Regions from separate parts of the Paenibacillus sp. FSL L8-0708 genome, predicted to be linked through region 1. Evidence: predicted binding sites of a transcription regulator. Region 1 holds the regulator's gene; each other region holds the start of a gene.

Region 1 (4,658 bases):
GATCAGCTTTGATAATGCCGCGTATTTGGGCTTCCGAGGTTCCTTTACTTAGTTCCTCAGCAAACACTGCGTCGTCGCCTTCAGCAAATTTTCCATCTACCGTAAAGCGGACCCAGACCATAAGAGCAGTCCCGGCTTCATTTTTCCCTGTTAATACCCAGTACACTGCATTTTCATCCCAAACCGATTTTTGTGCTTTGGTTACCTCTGTTAGACCCGCTCTGGTTTTGGCAACATCCTTAGCGATATCACGCTCGTTCCATTGATCTTTCATAATATAGGCATAGAACTGGATAAGTCCAAACCCCAGGAGCAGAATCAGAACTGACCCCAGGAGGATCCATTTTTTCCTTTTCTTCAAGGTACAGCTCCCTTTCTAGTAATATATCTTTTTTGATTATATAACACACCCGCGTGTTTATCCAAAATTTCATAATTTTCTAGCTTTCCCAGCCTTAAAAATACACAAAAGGCCGCAACTTTTGCTAAAAGCAAAAAGTCGCAGCCTATTATTTATTCGTTATTCTCCAGACTTAACGCTTCAATAAACCTTCGAAGGCTTCTTGCGCTTTACGCCGGATAGCTTCCTCATCCAGGGTTAAGCATTGTCCATGCTTGATGACCTGTTTACCATTCACCCACACATGCTCAACATCCTTAGCGCTAGCAGAGTAAACCGCATGAGACAACAGATCTGTGTGTGGCAGCAAATGCGGCTGATCGATATCAATAGCAATGAAATCTGCTTTCATCCCTACAGCAAGTCTGCCTACATTATTTAAAAAGATGGACTGCGCGCCATATTCTGTAGCCATACGCAGAGCCTCTGGAGCTGGAACAGCCGTTGGATCACCGCTGACACCCTTATGAATGAGAGCTGCAAGCCGCATCTCTTCAAACATATCCAAGTTATTGTTGCTTGCCGCGCCATCCGTGCCAAGAGACACCTTCACACCAGCTTTTAGAAGATCAGTAACCCGAGCCACTCCGCTAGCCAACTTCAAATTACTGCCCGGATTATGAGATACACCCACATTATGGCGAGCCAAGATCTCAATCTCTTCATCATTTAAATGAACACCATGTGCAACTATCGAGGGACGTGTGAACATGCCAAGCTTCTCTAAGTGAGCTACAGGACGCAACCCGTAATCCGCCACATTTTGTTCCACTTCACGTTTCGTTTCGGACATATGCGTATGCATCGGTAAATCCAGATCATGCGCTGCCTGCACGAACTTAACCAGGAAGTCCGGAGGGCAAGTATAAGGGGCGTGCGGCGAGATCATAGTAGTAATTCTGCCTTCAGCCTTTCCATGCCAGTTACGGGCAAAAGAAATCGCTTCCGCAAGCTTGTGATTCTGTACATCCTCTGGACATAACCCGATCACACCACGCATCAATACGGAACGGATACCTGATAACTCAGCTACCTCGGCTACTCGGTCCATATGATCATACATATCGAGGAAGGTCGTAGTTCCACCCTTCAGCATTTCCAATACAGATAAGGAGGTTCCCCAGTATACATCATCACCGGTGAACTTTTCCTCCATTGGCCACATCTTCTCCTGAAGCCACACTTGTAGCGCTAAATCATCTCCATATCCACGCAGCAAAGACATCGCCGCATGACCATGTGTGTTTACAAGTCCAGGCATGAACAGCAGACGGCTGCCATCAACCACTTGCACTCCAGCTTCCATCTGAGGCTCTTCTTTTCCTATGTAAGTGATTAAATCATCTTCAATAGTCATATATCCACTCAGAACCGGCTCATCCGTTCCCGGAGTCAGAAAATACCCGCCCTTAATTATCGTTTTATTGTTGTTCATGTTCGCTTTCTTCCTTTCCATCCCGCAAGTAATAAGCAAGACTTTGCAGATCAGTTGTAAAATCAGCTGCATGCACCCGGATATTCGGTGGTGTCTTCAGAATCACAGGGGCAAAGTTCAAAATCGCTTCAATCCCAGAAGAAATGAGAATATCTGCTACATTTTGAGCTTCTGAATCAGGTACGGTAATAATGGCAATGCGAATACCTTGCTCACGAATCGTGCTGCCTAGTTCATCCATCGGTTGCACAGTAAGGGAGTTGATCTTACGTCCAACCTTAGGAGCGTACGAATCAAATATAGCCGTGATTTTCATAGTATCTTTAAGATATGCATTGTAATTAGACAAGGCATGTCCGAGATTACCTGCTCCAACTAAAGCTACATTAAGCTGTTGATCCAGCTTCAGGATATGACGGATTTTCTCAATAAGATACGTTACATCATAGCCGATACCTTTTCTGCCGAAGTCACCAAAATATGCTAAATCCTTACGAATCTGTGCGGGATTAAGATCAAGCTTTTGTCCAAGTTCCTGAGAGGAAACTGTTAATATTTCGCGATTCTGGAGATCATTCAAAAAACGCAAGTACACAGGCAGTCTGCGAACAACGGCTTCTGATATTTTATCCGATTTCATATTTTTCCTCCTAAAAATAGTAATGTTCTTGTGAAAATCCATATTCAAACGTCTACCTCTCCTTATTAAGGACGGTACTGTAACACACCGCCCTTAAGGATAAGGAGGAGCTAAACTGAAGACGAGCGTTTTAAGAAGCGCCGCCATCCTCTAGCCATTCCGCTATGCGAGGGACCATTTGATCAGTAAGCATATGCTCCATTTTGGGACCAGGCAATGAATAAAGGAAATACTTCCCGTAATGAGATTCAATAACCCTTGTATCATAAACAATAACTATTCCGCGATCCTGCGCCGTGCGAACCAGTCTTCCGAATCCCTGCTTAAAACGAATAACCGCTTGAGGAACAGATAATTTCATGAACGGATTCTTCTTCTGGGCCTGTAATAACTCCGACTTCGCTTCCGCCAACGGGTGATTCGGCGGTTGAAACGGAAGTCTCACGATGGCCAGGCAAGTCAGTGCTTCACCTGGAATATCTACACCTTCCCAGAAGCTGCTCGTCCCCAGCAATACGGATGCTGCACTGTCCTGAAAGCGGCGGATCAGCTTGCTCCGGCTGCCACCTTCCACGCCTTGACCAAGCACCGTAATCTCTTGTGAGGCTAAAGCCTCTTTAAGCGGATCATATACCTGACGCAGCATTTTATAAGAAGTAAACAGAACCAGCATCCGCCCACGTGTTGTTTTAGCAGCTTCCGATAATGACTGTACGAGTGTATCGACAAATCGAGCATCGCCCACACTGCCCTTCACACTAGGAAAATCACGCGGTATAACTAACAGTGCCTGCTCGCGATACTTAAAGGGAGAAGGAAGAAGTGAGGTCATTAGACGTCCTTCTTCCGCAGCTTCGTTAAGTCCGAGATTATCAATCATAAATTGAAAAGATTTATCTACAGACAGCGTCGCCGAGGTAAGCACGATGCTTTTTTTCTTATCGAAGAACAACTCTTTAAGCTGGCTGCTAACATCCACAGGGACAGCATACATCTGCAGTGATTTGCTGCGGTAATTCCCATTTGCCTCCAGCCAATATACTACATTATCGTCATTCAGCCCCATAAAGAATCTTACTTGCTCACGGATGGAAGCCAAATCCTTAAATAAACCGCTAATATCAGTAACAAGACTGTCTGCTGAGGATTGGCTTTCCTGGTCGCGCATCTCGTTAAGCATTTTATCACCCTTACGGATGATGTCGCTTAACGTCAGATTCATAGTGTTCTCTAGTGCAACCAATTCATCCCAATCCTTCGGCTTACGGGCGGGAATCAAACGCATAACCAGTTGTCCCGCTTCCCCTGCCCCTGCATCACTGCGTTCCGGCAAAAGGCTGAACAGCTTGTCGCTGAGTGCATCCCAGGTTTCTTTGACGGTAAGCAGATCCGGGTAGATCCGATCGATGACTCCGCTCCATTCTGAAGCCTCTTCACTGCCTGACGACTGTAATATCTGGCGCAGAGCAGGAAGCTGTCCGTTTCGGCTATCTTTATACAGCCGCGATAATGTGTGTGCCACAGTGAAATGCTTCATATGCATGCCAAGATGTTTACCAGCCACATCTTCTAAATGATGTGCTTCATCAATGACAAGATGCTCGTAAGCCGGAAGCAGCTGGTGCCCAGCCTTAACATCTGCGAATAGCTTGGAGTGGTTCGTAATAACCACGTCAGCAATCCCAGCTTCATGCTTGGCCCTATGATAATAACATTTGCGGAACCAAGGACAAGAACGGCCCAGACAGGAATCGGTATCGCTTGCCACCGTCTCCCAGAAATCACCGCCCCGGCCGCTTAAATTCAGCTCTTCATCATCCCCTGATTCACTTTGAGTGAGCCATACAATCATCTGAGCGGCAGTAAGCGCATCTTCCCTTGGGCTTATAAAGTCCTTTTTATTAATTTTATGCTCAAACTTACGCAGACACAAATAATGCCCTCTTCCCTTAAAAATAGCAGCTTTAAACGGAAAAGGAACTACCTGCGTTAACAAAGGGATATCCCGCTCGCGCAATTGGTCCTGCAGATTAATGGTATGAGTGCTGACCATGACTTTTTCATTGGTGCGAACGCTTTGATAAATGGCAGGCAACAAATAACCGAGCGATTTACCGGTTCCTGTGCCCGCTTCGATCAGTAGGTGTTTGTCTTCGGCAAGTGCCGTCATCACCTCATTGATC
Region 2 (4,658 bases), 4.3 Mb from region 1:
GAACAAACTTATATGAGGAGTCCTAAGACACTTCCGGACAGTTTATCTGCTCTTGACGGCTTAGTTCATAAAAATATTGCACAATTGGATGCTTTAACTTCATCTTCTCGCTCATGTTTAAAATCCAACCGTATTGATAGAAGGCGGCTCCGAGCATAGCATCTATGGCGTGCTGCAGAGGGACGAGAATGGCCCTCCTATCCATAACCGAACGGATGCTTTTTGTACTCTAAGGGGCTTGAGCCAACTCTATTTTTGAACACACGACTAAAATAGTACTGGCTCTTATACCCTACCTTCACGGCCAGATCCCCGATTTTGATATTCGGCATTACGTCATCCAGAATCTCCTTCGCCTTCGATATCCGAAGCTCGGTGACATAGTCAAGGAATGAAGCACCGATTTCTTGCTTCATACGCTTACTAAGATAGGTTTGGTTGATATAAAATAGTGCTGCTACTCGAGTAATAGACAGCTCCGGATCCTGATAATGACTGTCAATATACTCGGTCACTTTTTGGATAAGCACTGTTCCATCCCCTGTATACCCGGGAAGCTCCCGCTCCTTATCCACCCTGCCTTCATGTGAATGCAAAGGATATTTTACCTGAAGATGCTCATCGATCCGATGAAGCAGCTTGTTCAGATCACTCTTCGGCACAGGTTTCAATACATAATCGAATGCTTGCAGTTGCACGGCTTGACGAGCATATTCAAAGTTATCGTACCCGCTGATGATGACAACCAGAACCGACGGGCAGCGTTCGCGCAATATATTCATCAGATCGAGCCCATTCATATTCGGCATGTTGATGTCCACAAGACATACATGTGGTGGGGCTTCCTCCACCATATTCAATGCTTCGTTTGCACTTTTCGCTTCTCCTGCAACCTCAAAAAGATACGGACTCTCCTCAATGTATTGTCGCAAGCCTTTGCGAATGATCGTTTCATCATCGACGATGACAATCTTCCACATCTTCATTCCACTCCCCGTCCAAAGGTATTCGAATGACCATAACGGTAATGCCATCTTCGCTCTTCACTGCAAGGCCATATGGCACTCCGTAAGCTAGTCGAATGCGATGGTTTACACTGTATAGCCCAAAGCCTGTGGCAGAACGATCATATGTATCATCAAGAAGGGCTTGATTTATCTGCTCAAGCTTCTCTTCCGGAATCATAACCCCATTATTTTCAACCTTAATGACCAAATCATCGGCCTGTTTATATGCTGTAATCGAAATTTTGCACTTTTGATCCCCAAGTGGCTTAATCCCGTGATAAATCGCATTTTCCACCAAAGGCTGCAGTATGAAGCGAACGACTTGGCATTGAGCAAGCTTTTCATCATATCGAAGCTCGTAGTCCAGAATCTCCTCATATCGCACACCTTGAATATGAAGATAACTCTCGACATGGTACAACTCCTGATCAAGCAGAATGTAGGGACTGCCTGTGCCAAGCCCTAATCGGAAATACGCGCTAAGCGCTTCCACCATCTCCACCACATTGTCTGCTCCATGTTCCGTTGCCATCCACTGGATCGTATCCAATGTGTTGTATAAAAAGTGCGGCTTGATCTGCTCATGAATCAGTCTGAGTTCCATCTCCTTTCGGTCCTGCTCCACAGCGTATAATTGAACAAGCATGTCATTGAAGCTTCGTCCAAGATCGCCGATCTCATCCGAGCGCGTAACATCTGCTCGTATGGTTTGGTTGCCGTTCTGCACATTTTCCATTACCTGGCGAAGCGACTGAATTGGACGAATAATGGAAGAAGCAAGCAGCACCAGAAAGACGATAAACGCACTACCGATAAGAACGCCTACCAGCAATGCAGTCCGCTGGGTTTTGATCACCGCTAACGATAGACTTGAATTCGGTACTTTGAGTACTAACTTCCAGCCTTCCACATTTTGAATTGGAGCCTCAAATACACTCATGTTCTTCTTATCTGCTGTATCCTCCGCTCCATCTTCTTCACCCAGCTCTCTGCAATCGACGATAAGCTGGCCTGACTGGTCATATAGCATTACATCTTGAGCAATCTCCCTCATCTTCTTGACGGAGACGGCTGCGGCAATATAAGCTACCTCATCATTCACCGATGGATTCACGCGATAAAGAATGACGACGATTTCGGCTGCATTCGCTTTGGATACGATCGGATTGCTTACCACATAATTGGAATCTGAATTCAGCAGTTTTCGATAGTAGGGTCGGTTTAGTATCGAAAAAGGCTTGTCCCTTGCTGACCAGGAATTTCCGTGAATATCCACCACGCGTATGGATTCGTACTCTACTTTCTTCTTCGCCTCGAACTTATCGAACTCTTGCAGCAATTCATCTCGTGTCCACTGATGGTCCGAAGCTAGAGAAGCAAGCATGTCTATCTCTCCAATGCGCTGATTAAACCAATAATCAATCTGGTCGCTGCGTGCAGTAACCACTTGCTGCGTTAAGTTCTTATTCAAAGGGACAACCGTATGGTTCATCTCCAAATATATTGTTACAAGCAATGCAACGAACAGCAGCGAGAAGCAGCCTCCTGCGATTAACGTAATTTTTAAGTGAATTGATTTCATTGTAATCATAGCCCTTCACAATATCCGTTTCTTACATGCCCGAAAAAGACAAAAAAACACTAATCTGTGCAAATACATAATGCTGTACTAAATCTATAATAGGTCTTGTGCATATTTTCACATGAAATAACATTCATGTCTAGGCTAGAGATAAAGGATTTGCCTAGCAAATCTTCCTCTCCCTAGTGTATGTAACCAATCCACAACAGAATGAAGGAGATATTATGCGAACTCACACGAAAAAGCTGTTATCTATTCTACTAGTCCTCAGTCTTATGTTCACGCTTGCTGCTTGCGGCAGTAAAGATGCAGAGCCCGCTGCAGATGCAAACGGAGTTCAAGTCTTTGAAGGAGTTGGGCAAGGTAAACATGGCGATATTAAAGTAAAAGTCTCCTTATTAGATAACAAGATCACTGACATTAAAGTGACAGAGCATAAGGAAAATGAAATACTTGCAGAACCTGTTTATACGCAGCTCAAGCAAGAGGTCATGGCAACTAACAGCGCAAAAGTTGATGCCATTAGCGGATCTACAGTTACAAGCAAAGGATATCTCGAAGCCATTCAAGATGCAATTACGAAGTCTGGACTTACCCTTGTCGCTGGCGCTGCAGTCAGTGGAAGCAAAGACAAAGAAGAAGTCGAGCAAACCTATGATGTTGTCGTCATCGGTGCCGGGGGTGCTGGCTTTAGTGCGGCTATCGAAGCGAAGAGCGCTGGAGCTAATGTAGTTCTGCTCGAGAAAATGCCAGCTGTTGGCGGCAACACATTGATTTCCGGTGGTGAGATGAATGCGCCTGACAACTGGGTTGAACGTGCTCTTGGCATCACAGATGACACGGCTGACTTGTTCTATAATGATACGATGAAAGGCGGAGACAACCTCGGGGATCCAAAGATGGTTCGTATTCTTGCCGACAATGCTCTAGCATCTGCCGAATGGCTGCGCGATGATATCAAGGTAGAGTTCTTACCTGATCATCTGTTCCAATTTGGAGGCCATTCCAGAAAACGTGCGTTGATTCCTGTAGGTCATACAGGTGTTGAATTGATTACTAAGTTAAAAGCCAAAACAGACGCTGATCAAATCACGATCAAAACGAATATGAAAGCCGAAACCTTGCTGAAGGACGAAAGCGGCAAAGTAACAGGTGTAACTGCGACTTCGGGTACTGGCGACAAGATCACATTCCATGCGAACAAAGGCGTCATCATCGCTACCGGTGGTTTTGGATCCAATGTAGAGATGCGTAAGAAGTATAACCCTACAATGGATGAAAAATATATGACTACCGATACACCAGCATCTACAGGTGACGGTATCGTTATGGCAGAAACGATTGGCGCCAAACTGACAAACATGGAGAGTATTCAAACGTATCCAATCTGTAATCCTGAGACAGGTGTTATTTCCCTGGTTGCAGACTCCCGCTTCGATGGTGCGATCCTGATTAACCAAGAAGGCAAGCGCTTCGTTGAGGAATTAGAACGTCGTGACGTTATTTCTAAAGCAATTCTTGCCCAAACGGGTGGATATACGTATCAATTATGGAATCAAGGCATTGAGGATATTGGTAAAACGATCGAAGTTCATCAAGACGAATACGATCAACTCGTTAAACAAGGCTTGCTCATTAAAGCCGATACGATTGAAGAGGCGGCTGATTTCTTTAAAATTGACGTGAACACTTTGAAAGAAACGATTAATAAAGTAAATGATTATGCGAAAACAGGTAAAGACCTTGATTTCAAACATCGCGGTGGATTGAAATCTCTTGAAAAAGGCCCTTACTACATCGAAAAAGCTGTACCCTCCGTTCACCATACAATGGGCGGCTTGGTGATCGACGAGAAGACTCGCGTTTTGAATGAAAAAGGCGAAGTCATCCCTGGGTTGTTCGCTGCAGGTGAAGTAACAGGGGTCATTCATGGTACAAACCGTCTTGGCGGTAATGCCATCGCTGATATCTTCACATTCGGCCGGATTGCAGGCAAACAAGTTGTAGCAGAGTAAACTTTTTTTTGTGTAACTGCTCTATTAATAAGTTAGCCTTAAAAACGTGCAAGA
Region 3 (4,658 bases), 1.2 Mb from region 1:
GCCGTACAGATGGCTTCTCTTGTCAAACGGTTGGTTTCTTTATTGGAACGATGCTGAGAGGTATTTGGACTGTATAATTCATGATTTGAGATGACATTTCCCCTCCATTTGTACATTCTGATGTTCGTTTCATTGTTTTTCATGAGTATTTTCAATATGCTAAAACCATAAGGCATTACAAATGTAATGTCAAAATAATCGTTAGTTAAAATGGGAGGGCGTCATGTTAGAAATCTTATATAGACGATTGTCAGTGGTGCTGCTTTTGATCCTAGCACTATGTGCTACGGTATTCATTGGCGAAGAAACGGTAATCTCAATCGTGACCATCATCTTTTTATTAGCAGAATTAGGCATCTCTTTTTTACTATTAAAGAAGCGTGAGAAGTTACATGTAGTATTTATTAGTGCGATGGTGGCAGAAGGGTTATTCTTAATCACAAGAAATTTTTGGCTGCTTGCGCTTTCTATCCTCTTGCTGATCATAGCGGGCATATGGAGAGGACTCTTGGGGCAAAAGGTAAGCAGAAGAGTTACTCCGTTTCTAGTGGTTCGTAAAGTGTTATTCAGCATTGCTGCACTTATCGTTACTGCACTTTGGGGTATTGGAGTCTATGCAAAACCTATTACAACACCTGTAGCATTAGCTGCTGATACGACAGTGACGATCGATGAACGCAAATTGGATTCTGCAGCAGTGATGCTCAAAGATATTGAAGTAATGAATTCTTTTGGAAGCCGTACAACCGGCTCTGAGGGTCACAATCAGTTTATTGCTTGGCTGGAGCAACAGGTAACGGATATGGGGCTGCAAGTATTTCGTGATCGCTATACTTTTGACCGATGGGAAGAAAAGAACAGTGCTTTAATGATTGATCAGCAGGCAATTCATGTCTCTTCAGCTTTTCCCTATTCCGGGGAAACTGACGAAAAAGGTGTAACCGGGGAGCTGGTGTATACGAAGCGTGGTGAATATGGCCAGGCCAGCGGAAAAATTGCTGTCATTGAAATTGAGAATTTCAGAAATTTTCCAAGTGGGATCGTTATGAATATGCGGGCTTCATCTCCAATGGACAACCAAATTGCCCCAAATGAAGGCGATCTGGTCCTCACTACAGCATTAAAAGAAGCTAAATTGGAGCAAGCGAAGGAAATGGGCGTAAAAGCTGTTGTTTTAGTCTGGAAAGGGGTATCTGACGTTAAGGTTGAAGAGCAATATGTGCCTTTTACCACCGATTATGCTGGAATCCCTGCGATCTGGGTGAATGAAACGGAAGGGCAAAAGGTTATCAGGGCAGCTCAGGAGCATAAAGAAGGTACGGTTATTTTAGAAGCGGTAATACAAAAAGATGCCCCAACAGAATCCTTTTATGTGAAAATTGACGGTAAGAATAAAGACGAAGCAATTATCGTAAATACTCATACGGATGGGATAAATGTGGTGGAGGAGAATGGCGCTGTGGGCATGCTGTCTATGATTCGTTACTTACAGCAGGAGCAGCCGGAACGTACGATGATATTTGCTTTTGTGACAGGGCATTTTAGATTACCGGAGTTCAAAGGGTCCTCTCAGGCGACTTCTACCTGGATGGAGGGGCATCGAGAGCTGTGGGATGGCAAGAATGGCCATTTAAAAGCTGTAGCTGGAATTACGGTTGAGCATTTAGGCAGCATGGAGTGGAAGGACGATGATACGGGTCATTATAGACCAACTGGACAAATAAGTACAGAATATACCTATGCGGGCAATGAAATGATGGCGGCCATTTGGCTGAAGGCTATTGAAAAGACAGATAGCACACGTACTGTATTATTGCGTGGACATAACAAGTTTGAGTTTGGAGAGAGTCAGCCCTTATTTGAAGCAGGGATACCGGTGATTGCTTTCATTCCAATGCCCGACTATCTGCTCGTGGATAGTGACAACAGAGAGATGGACAAATTTGATGCAAAGCTAATGCATACGCAAATTGTATCGTTGCTGAAAGCGGTCAAGCTAGTGGACGGAACGGAGACGACTAAGCTTGGGAAGTCAGATGGGTATTCTTTTTTCTACGGCCGTACTAAATGATATTGGCAGATCAAGATTTGTCATGACGAAGATGACATTAGCTTTAATTCAAAAAACACTGATGATTTGAGTCAGTGTTTTTTGTTGCAAAAGGGGGATATATTACGGCTCAAAATGAGAAAATATCGTTTTTTTTGCCAGCATCGAAGTAGGAGGGAACTTGTGACATCACATATACACTAATCAATCAATAGCTCCTTCGGGTACTTTTTGTGTTATTCACTGAGTTGTCAGAAAGATTTGACCCTTTCTTGAACGTTTAGGGATTAAGAGATATCTGTGATTGAATTACTTGCAATTTAAGATAAGATGATTTTAATTATTAGGTCACATTATAATTTTGACTGCTCAGTATCAGATAAATCGGGCTCGCCAACTCTTGCTTTGTGAATTTTTTCTCTTTTTACATAGCAAAGAACGATGAACGTCATACTAAAACGAACAGGCAACGATGTCGCTGAACCTTGCTAAACCTGATATTGAATGCAGCCAACAGTTAGCAGGCCTAATCATAGAAAAATGAACAGTGTTTTGAAGGGAGCAGTAAAAAATGGCAATTGATACGGTGCTATGGAGCAGGCTGGTGACAGGCTTGACTCTCGGGTTCCACGTTATTTTTGCGACGATTGGCGTCGGTATACCGCTAATGATCGCTATAGCAGAGTTTATCGGGATTCGGAAGAAGGACCCCCATTATACACTTATGGCAAAGCGGTGGTCTCGAGGATTTGTCATTTCTGTGGCGGTTGGTGTCGTGACCGGTACAGCGATTTCACTACAACTGGCCCTGGTATGGCCGAATTTTATGAAACTGGCTGGGAATGTCATTGCACTTCCGTTATTCATGGAGGTGTTCGCGTTCTTCTTTGAAGCTATCTTCTTGGGCATTTATTTGTATACATGGGGTCGGTTCAAAAATCCGTATATCCATTGGCTGCTGACGATACCGATTGTCGCCGGGGCAGGCATGTCTGCCGTTTTTATTACGACGGTGAACGGATTCATGAACCAGCCTGAAGGCTTTGTCATGGAAGCAGGCCAATTCACAGCGATTAACCCGGTGCAAGCGATGCTGAATACGGCGACGTTCTCCAAAGTGTTCCATGTATTAAGCTCGGCCTATTTGACTGGAGCTGCCTTGTTAGCCGGGATTGCAGCCTTCGCGATGCTGAGAAAAGGTGTGTCCGCATACCACAAAAAATCTTTAAATCTAATGATGGCAGTCGTTTTACTATTCGGTTTGCTGAACACGTTAGCCGGTGATGTGTCCGCCAAGTTTTTGGCCGAGCATCAGCCAGAGAAGCTTGCAGCGGCAGAGTGGCATTTTGAGACGAGCAGCAGTGTGGATTTGGTGCTATTGGGATGGCTGAATGCAGAGCATGAAGTTCTAGGGGCTCTTCATCTGCCGAAGCTGCTCAGCTTCCTGGCCTTTGGAGACTTTAATGCAGAGGTGACGGGGCTCGAGGAATTCCCCAAGGAAGAATGGCCACCGCTTCTCGTTCATTATCTGTTTGATTTAATGGTCGGAATTGGATTTACTCTGCTCGCGATTTCGTTTCTATATTTTCTGTTTGTGTTCTGGAAAAAGCGTAATGAGCTTAACAAATGGATGCTTCGCATCATCGCACTGAGCGCCCCTCTCGCTTTTCTGGCTGTTGAGCTGGGATGGTTTTATGCAGAGATTGGCCGACAGCCGTGGATTATCCGTGGATATATGCGTGTTGAGGAGGCTGCCACGTCTTCACCGAATGTAAGAATTATATTCTTCGCCTTATTGCTCTTGTACATCGTACTCGGCAGTATGTGTGTAATCGTGCTGAGACGCTTGTTCAACAATAATCCGGCAGAAGCTGAGATGGAGAAATGGATGAAGGATCATCCTAATCAATTTACGGAAAAGGGGGGCACTGAATGATGAGTTACGAATTGATTGGCATCTCGGTGCTCTGGCTGTTTTTGTACGGCTATTTAATTATAGCTTCCATTGATTTCGGAGCGGGCTTCTTCGCCTTTTATGCACGTTTAACAAAGCAGGATCATCTCATTAATCGTCTGATTTCCCGATATTTATCACCCGTATGGGAGATTACAAATGTATTTTTTATCTTTTTCTATATTGGCATCGTCGGTTTTTTTCCGGACACAGCCTATTATTATGGCTCCGCGTTACTTGTTCCGGGAAGCATTGCAGTGATTCTTCTTGCGATTCGCGGTTCATTCTATGCTTTTGAAAATTACGGTTCCAAGAAAAACATAGTTTATCTTTTTTTGTACGGAGCTACAGGTTTGCTTATTCCAGCATCGTTGTCAGTGGCGCTAACTTTGTCTGAAGGCGGCTTTATCGTGAAGCAGGGGGAGACGGTTTCTCTAGATTACTGGGCGCTGTTTACCAATCCGTTATCGTGGAGTATCGTTGGACTGGCAATCGTGTCCGTTTTGTTCATTAGCGGCTCATTTCTGACATTTTACGCATCTCGGGCGGAGGATCATTCCGCGTTGAAGCTGATGCGCAACTACGCCCTGTTTTGGAGCACACCGACGATAATCCTCGCACTGACAGCATTTATCTATTTGGGTCAACACAATG

Evidence for each region. The regulator Rex, encoded in region 1, represses fermentation and respiration genes when NADH is low (regulators of the CRP and FNR family bind a similar motif). The targets are predictions, from matches to a motif close to TTGTGAAATATTTCACAA.
Region 2: NYE58_RS03925 (flavocytochrome c) is a predicted target of Rex. The motif match lies at 2,695-2,712, and genes of this name have one in related genera.
Region 3: NYE58_RS18950 (cytochrome ubiquinol oxidase subunit I) is a predicted target of Rex. The motif match lies at 2,456-2,473, and genes of this name have one in related genera.

Annotation. Positions count from the first base shown of each region.
Region 1 is NZ_JBBPBC010000001.1:5,183,081-5,187,738, forward strand. It holds gene NYE58_RS24700 (cell wall elongation regulator TseB-like domain-containing protein) at 1-361, opposite strand, end outside; gene NYE58_RS24705 (amidohydrolase) at 534-1,835, opposite strand; gene NYE58_RS24710 (redox-sensing transcriptional repressor Rex) at 1,822-2,475, opposite strand; gene dinG (ATP-dependent DNA helicase DinG) at 2,606-4,658, opposite strand, start outside.
Region 2 is NZ_JBBPBC010000001.1:850,221-854,878, reverse strand. It holds gene NYE58_RS03935 (response regulator transcription factor) at 198-980, opposite strand; gene NYE58_RS03930 (histidine kinase) at 955-2,589, opposite strand; gene NYE58_RS03925 (flavocytochrome c) at 2,814-4,604, shown strand.
Region 3 is NZ_JBBPBC010000001.1:4,004,338-4,008,995, forward strand. It holds gene NYE58_RS18940 (TetR/AcrR family transcriptional regulator) at 1-116, opposite strand, end outside; gene NYE58_RS18945 (hypothetical protein) at 224-2,071, shown strand; gene NYE58_RS18950 (cytochrome ubiquinol oxidase subunit I) at 2,622-3,986, shown strand; gene NYE58_RS18955 (cytochrome d ubiquinol oxidase subunit II) at 3,983-4,658, shown strand, end outside.